Regions from separate parts of the Ureibacillus sp. 179-F W5.1 NHS genome, predicted to be linked through region 2. Evidence: riboswitches for the same ligand, from Rfam matches in the RefSeq annotation. Region 2 holds a riboswitch; each other region holds the start of a gene.

Region 1 (3,133 bases), on a different contig from region 2:
TCCTTTATCAATCTCACGTAATGCGATTAATACCATCCGCGCATAGAAAGGTGCTGCCCCAATGATCAATGCCGGCAAAGCTGCTTCTACCCCGCGAATTGTTCCTAGTAAAAACTTCGTAAATGGAATTAATAAAATAATCAATACGATAAATGGAATCGAACGGAAAATATTTACTAATGATCCGGTAATAAAGTTTGCAATTTTATTTGCCCAAATTTGATGTGGACTCGTTAAAAACAATACAATACCAACTATTAAACCAATAACAAAGGTTGCTGCCGTTGAGATGATTGTCATATAAAGGGTGTCATATGTAGCTTGCCACATATCTTCCCATCGAACATTCGGAAATAATTCACTAAGCATGTTCAATCACCTCCGTTTGAATTTCTATTGAATTGAGTAAATCTAATGCTTTTTGAACGTTGCTATCTTCACCAACAATTTGAACAATTAATGTTCCATATGGTCCACTTGCCGTTTGTGAAATGTTACCGTGAACAATATTCACTTCTACATCGAACTGTTTAATTAATTGGGAAATGATTGGCTGTTCCGTCTTATTTCCTATAAACGTTAGTTTCACAATTTTACCCGTTGGATAATTAGCTAAAATTTGTTCAATGGAATTTTTTGAATCCTTTGTCCCAGACACTTGCATAACAAAGTTTTTCGTAATATCTGCTTGAGGTTGTTGGAACACTTGAAGAACATCGCCTTGTTCCACAACTTGTCCCGCTTCCATCACGGCCACACGGTGACAAATTTTACGAATGACGTGCATTTCATGGGTAATCAAAACAATTGTAAGACCTAGACGCTTATTAATATCTAATAACAATTCTAAAATGGAATCTGTCGTCTCTGGATCCAACGCGCTCGTTGCTTCATCGCAAAGTAACACTTCTGGATTATTAGCTAACGCCCTTGCAATTCCTACCCGCTGCTTTTGCCCCCCTGATAATTGGGAAGGATATGCTTTGTCTCGACCAGATAATCCTACTAAATCGATCAACTCTTTAACCCGTTTTGTACGTTCCGCCGCTGGAACACCGGCAATTTCCAATGGGAAAGCGATATTTTCCGCAACTGTGCGGGACCATAGTAAATTAAAATGTTGGAAAATCATACTAATTTTTTGTCTTGCTTGACGAAGTTTACTACCTGAAATAGAAGAAATCGGCTGACCGTTTACAACAACCGATCCAGCAGTTGGTTTTTCTAATCCATTTAACAAACGAATCATTGTACTTTTTCCTGCGCCGCTGTATCCAATGATGCCGAATATTTCACCTTTTTGAATGGTTAAATTAACATTTTTTACAGCTGCTATTTCACCATTTTTTGTTTTATATATTTTCGATATATCCTTTAGCTCAATCATATATGTACTCCTTTATATTACGCCTCAATAATTTATGTTGAGGAAGAAATGTATGTAAAATACACAACTTTTTTATCCTTTTCTTTTTAATCCCAAAATAAAAACCCTTTCTACAAAGACAAGTAGAAAGGGCACGCAATAAAACTTCTATTTACGATAACCGTTCTCTTATCTTTCAAAGTATCCACTTCGCGTGACTTGGCACCTTTTCACATAATGTGATGGTTGCCGGGTTTCATAGGGCACTTCCCTCCACCGCTCTTTATAAGAGTTACGATATTTAATTTTAAGATTATGGATGTAACTTTATCACGTTCATTTTAAGTAGTCAACTACTTTTTTAACTTTTCGTATAAATAGGGTACAGATTGAAAGGCATACACTTTTTCAACCTGATTATCCCTACTAATCAACAAACAAGGAACACTTTCTATTTGATAATCAAATGCTAGTTGTTCTAGAAAATTAATGTTAGCTTTACCTAAAGGTAGTTCAGGCAATAGTGTTTCTATTACGTCCAACATTTTGGAGGCGACTGCACACGTTCCGCACATAGGGGTATACAAATAAAAAGCCGTTAACGAATTTTGCTCCTTTTGCTGCTCCCAAGTTTCAATCGTCCATTCTTCCATCTTTCATCATCCTACTCAATTTTATATCAATAAGCTGCATTTTTTCTAAAAGAACCGGTTATCCCATAAGTAATTATACTTCTGTGGATGAAGATAAATATTGTTTATGCACTGAAAACTTTGCCTCATTTAATAAATGGGCCAACACTTTTTTAGGCGCATTGGCAACTTCTATATACGTTCTAGGAATGAAAAGGTGGATTGCTTCCGAATAAATTCTTTTCGTCAACTTTCTCAACTTTTCTCCCGAATTATCCGCATCAAATAAAGTGTAGAGCTTACATTCTTCAAAGGGCTCTAAAAGATCCAGTAAAGCATCTTCACTAATCGTCCCATTTGTACAAATAATTTTAACATCCTCAGCAAAAATTGGTGCAATGTTCAACTTATCCGATCGGCCTTCAACAATTATACACTTTTCAACAGTCATTTGCTTCACCCCACGCTTTGTAGTTATACAGCTAAAAAATGTCTGCAAATATGCATAAAAAATTAGAAAAAGAAGATGGTTACTTATTATATTTTATTGTAAAAAAAACGCCAGTGGTTTTCTGGCGTTTTTACTATATCATATTCTTATTCTGCATCAATTAATTCATTATATTGCTCAGGAGTTAATAAAGCATCAACTTGCGAAAGATCTGTTGGTTCAACAACAATCATCCACGCTTTTTCGTATGGTGATTCATTAACATATTCTGGACTATCTTCAAGCTCAGAGTTAATTTCAACAACTTTCCCTGAAATAGGTGCATATAGTTCTGAAACAGTTTTAACAGATTCTACACTACCAAATGGCTCGTTTAATTGAATTTCGTCGCCTACTTGTGGAAGTTCTACGAAAACAATATCGCCTAGTTCCGATTGGGCAAAGTGGGTAATTCCTACACGTACTTTTCCATCTTCTACTTTAATCCATTCGTGTTCTTTTGAATAACGTAAATCTTTCGGTGTGCTCACTAAAAACCCCTCCAAATATGTAATTCATTCAAGTTTAGTTTGACATATTTCTATAGCAAATACAAGCTAGTTCAGATGATTATTTCCAAGATTCTGCAAACTCAGCTTCTTTAAAACCTAACGTTACTTTTTCACCGTCAGTTACGATTGGGCG
Region 2 (3,133 bases):
AACCACCTGGCACCGATAGAATATCGACACCAGATGGCTGCTTAGTCTTTTTAAAGTTGTCTACTTGACAGGGGTAAGTCCACAAATTTCTTTAGATCTGTCAGGTTTTTAATTTGGTTAATAAAAAGGTTTATTTATTTCCAATTGAAACCTTTTGAAGCTAAAAATTCTTTAATGAACGGTCTTCTTTGTTCAACTAAGAAATCAGCCATTTGTTTTGTCCAATTAGACATTTTTTGATTCGAACTACGGCTTGCATAATAGTTTTCCATCGTTGCATCGTATTCATCTAGTAACGTATCGTATTTTTCCGCGTTATAATCATTTTCATGTAAAATCGCTTCAACTGGAAGACGTGGTTTTGTTTCGTTACGTTTTGTCGGAGTTCCGATCGTCATAGCAAACAATGGGAAAACATAGTCCGGTAAATTGAATAGTTCACTAATTTCTTTTGGATTGTTTCGAGCGCCACCAATATAACAAATGCCATAACCAGCATCTTCAGCAGCAATAACGAAATTTTGGGCAAAAATGCCAACATCCGCCACACCGACTATTACATTTTCCGCACTATCTGCCACAATGTCGACTCCATGTTTTTGTCCAGCAACTTGTAGACGTTTAAAATCGACGCAGAATAAAAATGCAGCGCCTGCTGTTTTAAATTGGAACTCATTATTAGACAGCTCACCAAGCTTTTGTTTCTTTTCTTCATCTGTCACCCAAATGACGCTATATGCTTGTACAAAATGTGAGCTCGCAGCCATTTGTGCAGTTTGAATTAAGTCGATTACCGTTTCTTTCGGTATTTGTTCACCTGTATATTTTCGAACAGATGAATGACTACGTAATAAATCCTTTGCTGACATTTCCTTTTCCTCCCCTTTTAAATATGTATTTCCTCTTATAACATATAGCCCTAAAGAGAAAATACTCTTTAGGGCTATATTAGTATATTTTAACATGATTTACAAAAGGGGAACCTTCACTACTAATGGGAATCTGTTTAGTTTTTCTTAAAGGCGGATGTAATTTTTGGTTCCGACCCGATACGTAATCGCTTTACATTTTCCACATGGAGATACAGAGCAATTAAGAATAGAGTAAGGGCGATTAAAAATGGCCAAATCGTTGGCTCGATTAGTAGCGCAGTTACGCCAAAAAAGATATACAAAACAAATACGCCAATAATTAGGTAATTCGTTAGTAGGGAAGTAACAACAAGGGCAAGAACAGCCATTAAACCGAATTTCCAATCGAGTGCAATGAAAATGCCAATTAGAGATGCTGTTCCTTTTCCGCCTCGAAATTTCATATGAACCGGGAAGTTGTGCCCGAGTATAACGGCAGCTCCGATTAAATAAAGTAAAATTGAAATTTGGCCACTCGAAAAATTGGTAAAATTCGTTAAAATGACTCGAAGTAAAACAACTGCCAATACACCTTTTCCGATATCTATTAAAGCAACAAGAACCCCATACTTCCATCCAAGGGATAACGTTGCGTTTGATGCACCTGCATTACCATGGCCAACTTCTTTTAAGTTAACGCCCGATAAAAGTTTAGCCACATTGGATCCATGTAAACAACCAATGAAATAACCGAATATAAGGACGAGAATGATAGGATATAACAAAAACAAAAGGCTCCTTTCCATAAAGATGTATTTATAGTATACTCTATGATTCTATAAGAAGTTTCGAAAAATTAAAAAAGATTATTGACAAGTAAATCACTATGATTTATAGTGAATTCAACGATGGAACATGAATCAAATACCTTTATCCAGAGAGGCGGAGGGACTAGGCCCTATGATGCCCAGCAACCAGCGTGAATACGCAAAGGTGCTAATTCCTACAGATTTTGATTAGATCTGAAAGATAAGGGGAGGAAAAATTGCAGCTTGCAGCCCTCTTCTTTAGAAGAGGGCTTTTTGTTTTTCCAAAAGGTCCTCCTCATACTAAGATCGCCCATCGATACTATATTAGGAGGAAGAAACATGTCACAACAACGTCCGGAAACCCAATTGCTTCATGGCGGTCAAAAACCAGACCCTGTAACAGGAGCAATTGCAGTACCAATTTACCGAACAACGGCCTATGCTTTTGAAAATACGGAGCATGCACGCCAATTGTTCGCACTAGAACAACCAGGAAACATTTATTCTCGCATCATGAATCCAACTGTAGACGTTTTTGAGCAACGAGTTGCTTTACTAGAAGGGGGAACTGCAGCTGTTGCATTATCATCTGGTGCTGCTGCCATTGCCTTTTCTATTTTAAACATAGCTGGTGCAGGAGATGAAATCGTATCAGCTGGTTCATTATACGGCGGCACGTATAATTTATTCGCAAATACTTTACCGCGTTATGGAATTACAACAACCTTTGTAGATGAAAGGGACCCAGTAAACTTTGAGGCTGCTATTACAGATAAGACAAAGGCAATTTATGCAGAAACAGTTGGGAACCCTAGTTTAAACATTTTAGATATTGAGAGAATAGCGGAAATTGCTCATGCGCATGGTCTTCCGTTAATCATCGATAATACATTCCCATCCCCATACGGATGTAACCCGATTGAGTTTGGCGCGGATGTTGTTGTCCATTCAGCAACGAAATGGATTGGCGGTCATGGAACGACAATCGGAGGCGTTGTTGTTGATGCTGGTAAATTCGATTGGACACAAGGTCGATTCCCAGGATTCACAGAGCCAGATGAGTCTTACCATGGTTTACGTTATGGAATTGACACGGCTACGGCTGCATTTGCCACAAAGCTTCGTGTTCAATTATTACGTGACTTTGGTCCAACATTAAGTGCTGATAGTGCATTTAACTTCCTACAAGGGTTAGAAACGCTTCATTTGCGTTATACAAAGCATGGTGAAAATGCATTAAAAGTTGCGGAATATCTTGAAAGCCACCCATTCGTGGAATACGTAAACTATCCAGGGAAAGAAAATTTCCCATCGCATTCATTAGCGAAAAAATATTTGAAAAACGGCTACGGATCAATGCTTACATTTGGCATTAAAGGTGGACGAGAAGTGGGAAGTAAAGTAATCGATAACGTTCAATTATTTTCCCACGTGGCAAATGTAGGGGATGCAAAATCATTAATTATCCATCCA
Region 3 (3,133 bases), on a different contig from region 2:
TCAGCTCCTGCAAACCCTTTGAATACAAATAGCTCATCTTTTTCTTTTAAATAGTTTACAACTTTAACGTAAAGGTTATCAAACACTTCAGCAGAAATCGGACGGTTTACATTACCCCAGTCGATTTTGTCTTTTGTGCTTTCTTCTTCTACAATATATTTATCTTTAGGAGAACGGCCAGTATATTTACCTGTTTCAGCACGTAAAGCGCCATCTACAGTTAATGTTGCCTCTCCACGTTCGGTAGCTTTTTCCACTAATTGTGGTACTGAAAGTTGAACATTTATATTTTCTCCGTTTAATAATTCCTTCAGTTCATTTGCAATTTCTACTGAATTCATCGATTAAATACCATCCTTTTTTAAGAATTCCCACTTGCATTGGGAGGGTTGATTAATTTCAAAAATAGTATAACACATTGATTTAAATAATCTATACTAATTCCTGAAAATTATTTTATAATTTTAAAACATTTCATGATTTAGGTAAAATCCATTGACAATTAAAGTTACTTTACGTAAGATGTTGTGTTGAACGGATACTCTTATCCCGAGCTGGTGGAGGGTCAAGGCCCTATGAAGCCCGGCAACCTGCATTTTCATTTTATAATGCGATGGTGCCAACCTGATGCAAGGGGATACCCTTGAACGATAAGAGTGAAAGGTAATGTAATGAAACGACAATTCCTTTTACTCATGCAAAAGTACTTGAGTAGAGGAATTTTTTTTTTCAATTTAGAACACAATGAAAAGGATAGTTTAACTACCTATTTTATATGTGCCTTTCTAAATCCATGTATCAAATTACGAATAAGTGAATTTCACTTGCCATAACTTTTGATGCCACTCGATAAAAACTAGATTTCAAAAATGTTCTACAATACATTTTATACGAAATCTAACACAAAAGGTAGCTAAAAATTGTTCAGAACATGTTTTTGTACATATTTCATTATACAATTACTGTCCTTTTTAACTATCTTTAAAAAGATGGAAAATTTAAGCTAAACAAAAAATATCATTGTGACGGCTTGAAGTACTAATCTTTATAAGTGGGCTAAACATGGGTAATAGAGTACCGTATCAACAACGAGGAAAGAGTCTCGCTATAAACTTAGGAGGAAATCAAATGACAAACCGTCGACTGTTTACATCAGAAAGTGTAACAGAAGGGCATCCGGATAAAATTTGTGATCAAATTTCCGATGCTATTTTAGATGCAATCATTTCTGAAGACCCAAATGCACGTGTAGCTTGCGAAACAACGGTAACAACTGGATTAGTGTTAGTTGCCGGGGAAATTACAACATCTACATATGTTGATATTCAAAGTGTTGTTCGCAATACTGTTGCGGAAATTGGCTATACACGTGGGAAATATGGATTCGATGCAGAAAATTTAGCAGTATTAACTGCTATCGGAGAACAATCTCCTGATATTGCGTTAGGTGTAGATCAAGCTTTAGAAGCACGTGAAGGATCTATGACTGATGAAGATATCGAAGCAATTGGTGCTGGTGACCAAGGTTTAATGTTTGGATTTGCATGTAACGAAACGCCAGAATTAATGCCATTACCAATAAGCTTAGCTCATAAATTAGCTCGCCGTTTAACGGAAGTTCGGAAATCAAAGGAAATTCCATATTTACGTCCCGATGGTAAAACTCAAGTTACAGTAGAATACGATGAAAACAATCATCCAATTCGGATTGATACGATTGTTATTTCTACTCAACATGATGAAGATGTAACATTGGAACAAATTCAACAAGACTTAAAAGAAAAAGTAATTAATGAAGTTGTTCCTTCTGATTTAATCGACTATGAAACAAAATACTTCATTAACCCGACAGGACGTTTTGTTATCGGTGGTCCTAAAGGGGATGCTGGTTTAACAGGACGTAAAATTATTGTCGATACGTATGGTGGTTATGCTCGTCACGGTGGCGGGGCATTCTCAGGTAAGGATCCTACGAAAGTAGACCGTTCTGCCGCATATGCTGCAAGATATGTAGCGAAAAATATCGTAGCAGCTGGTCTTGCAGAGCGTGCTGAAGTTCAATTAGCATATGCCATCGGTGTAGCTCGACCTGTTTCAATATCAGTGGATACGTTTGGTACAGGTAAAGTAGAAGAAAATAAATTAGTAGAATGGGTAAGTGAATTGTTTGATCTACGCCCAGCTGGCATTATTAAAATGCTTGATCTACGTCGTCCAATGTATAAACAAACGGCTGCTTATGGTCATTTTGGTCGCACAGATTTAGATGTCCCATGGGAAAACACTGATATCGCTCAAAAATTAAGAGAAAAGGCCGGACTTTAATTTTCTACATGAAAGAAAATTAGGCTGATTCATAGATAACAAGAAAAAATCTGCGAGATTTCTAAGGTGGTTTTTCCCACTTCAATAGAAATTAAGCAGATTTTTTTTTATTTCGGAATGAATATGTAAAAGAAAAATTAATGGAAGAAAAATTTAAATAATGTTTTAAGCATCCTTTTTACAATAGATAAAATGTATAAAACAATTAAGGAAAAAGCGAATATAAAAACATACAGAAGGATTTTTTGAAAAAACAAAATTAGTTGGTCGCTCCCTATTTCATCTAATGCAATCGATATGATGAGGGGAGTTAAAAATACGATGACCGGTGCAGTAAAAATAATAAGGCTGATTAGTAACCATTCAGATCCCTTTATAAGACGTATTACGAAGCACCCCTTCTTTATTTATATGAACAAAAAATAGAGGTAATACTTCGAAGATTTTAATAAAAAGAGTGTAACATGAAAGTTTACACTCACTTAAGAACATTATTTTTGAATTGATTTGTAGTATTGTCCCTTTTCAACGTATTCTCGGATAATGCGGTCCATATCTTCTCTATCTTCTGGGGTAACCATACGAACTACTTTTGCTGGTCTACCCATTGCTAAAGAATTAGGTGGAATTTTTTTACCCGGTGGTACTAAACTACCAGCACCGATAAATGCACCCTCTCCTATCTCAGCACCGTCTAATATAATGGATCCCATCCCAATTAATGCTCGTTTACGAATCACGCAGCTATGTAATGTTACTTGGTGGCCAACTGTTACTTCGTCTTCTATGATTAAAGGATTGTTCGGGC

The links. A riboswitch is a leader RNA that binds a small molecule or an ion and turns the genes downstream of it on or off. The one in region 2 is predicted to bind S-adenosylmethionine.
Region 1: another riboswitch for S-adenosylmethionine. It lies ahead of ACH0B5_RS15220 (methionine ABC transporter ATP-binding protein); the one in region 2 lies ahead of ACH0B5_RS17690 (O-acetylhomoserine aminocarboxypropyltransferase/cysteine synthase family protein).
Region 3: another riboswitch for S-adenosylmethionine. It lies ahead of metK (methionine adenosyltransferase); the one in region 2 lies ahead of ACH0B5_RS17690 (O-acetylhomoserine aminocarboxypropyltransferase/cysteine synthase family protein).

What each region holds. Positions count from the first base shown of each region.
Region 1 is NZ_JBIQFG010000044.1:14,403-17,535, forward strand. Features, by position in the region: gene ACH0B5_RS15215 (methionine ABC transporter permease) at 1-369, opposite strand, end outside; gene ACH0B5_RS15220 (methionine ABC transporter ATP-binding protein) at 362-1,387, opposite strand; SAM riboswitch class I at 1,553-1,658, opposite strand; gene ACH0B5_RS15225 (thioredoxin family protein) at 1,720-2,019, opposite strand; gene ACH0B5_RS15230 (toprim domain-containing protein) at 2,093-2,449, opposite strand; gene gcvH (glycine cleavage system protein GcvH) at 2,596-2,979, opposite strand; gene ACH0B5_RS15240 (arsenate reductase family protein) at 3,059-3,133, opposite strand, start outside.
Region 2 is NZ_JBIQFG010000080.1:936-4,068, reverse strand. Features, by position in the region: gene ACH0B5_RS17705 (IS3 family transposase) at 1-45, shown strand, start outside; gene nfsA (oxygen-insensitive NADPH nitroreductase) at 135-869, opposite strand; gene ACH0B5_RS17695 (glycerol-3-phosphate acyltransferase) at 1,007-1,636, opposite strand; SAM riboswitch class I at 1,779-1,887, shown strand; gene ACH0B5_RS17690 (O-acetylhomoserine aminocarboxypropyltransferase/cysteine synthase family protein) at 2,000-3,133, shown strand, end outside.
Region 3 is NZ_JBIQFG010000072.1:1,350-4,482, forward strand. Features, by position in the region: gene pckA (phosphoenolpyruvate carboxykinase (ATP)) at 1-341, opposite strand, end outside; SAM riboswitch class I at 542-657, shown strand; gene metK (methionine adenosyltransferase) at 1,129-2,325, shown strand; gene ACH0B5_RS17460 (gamma carbonic anhydrase) at 2,817-3,133, opposite strand, start outside.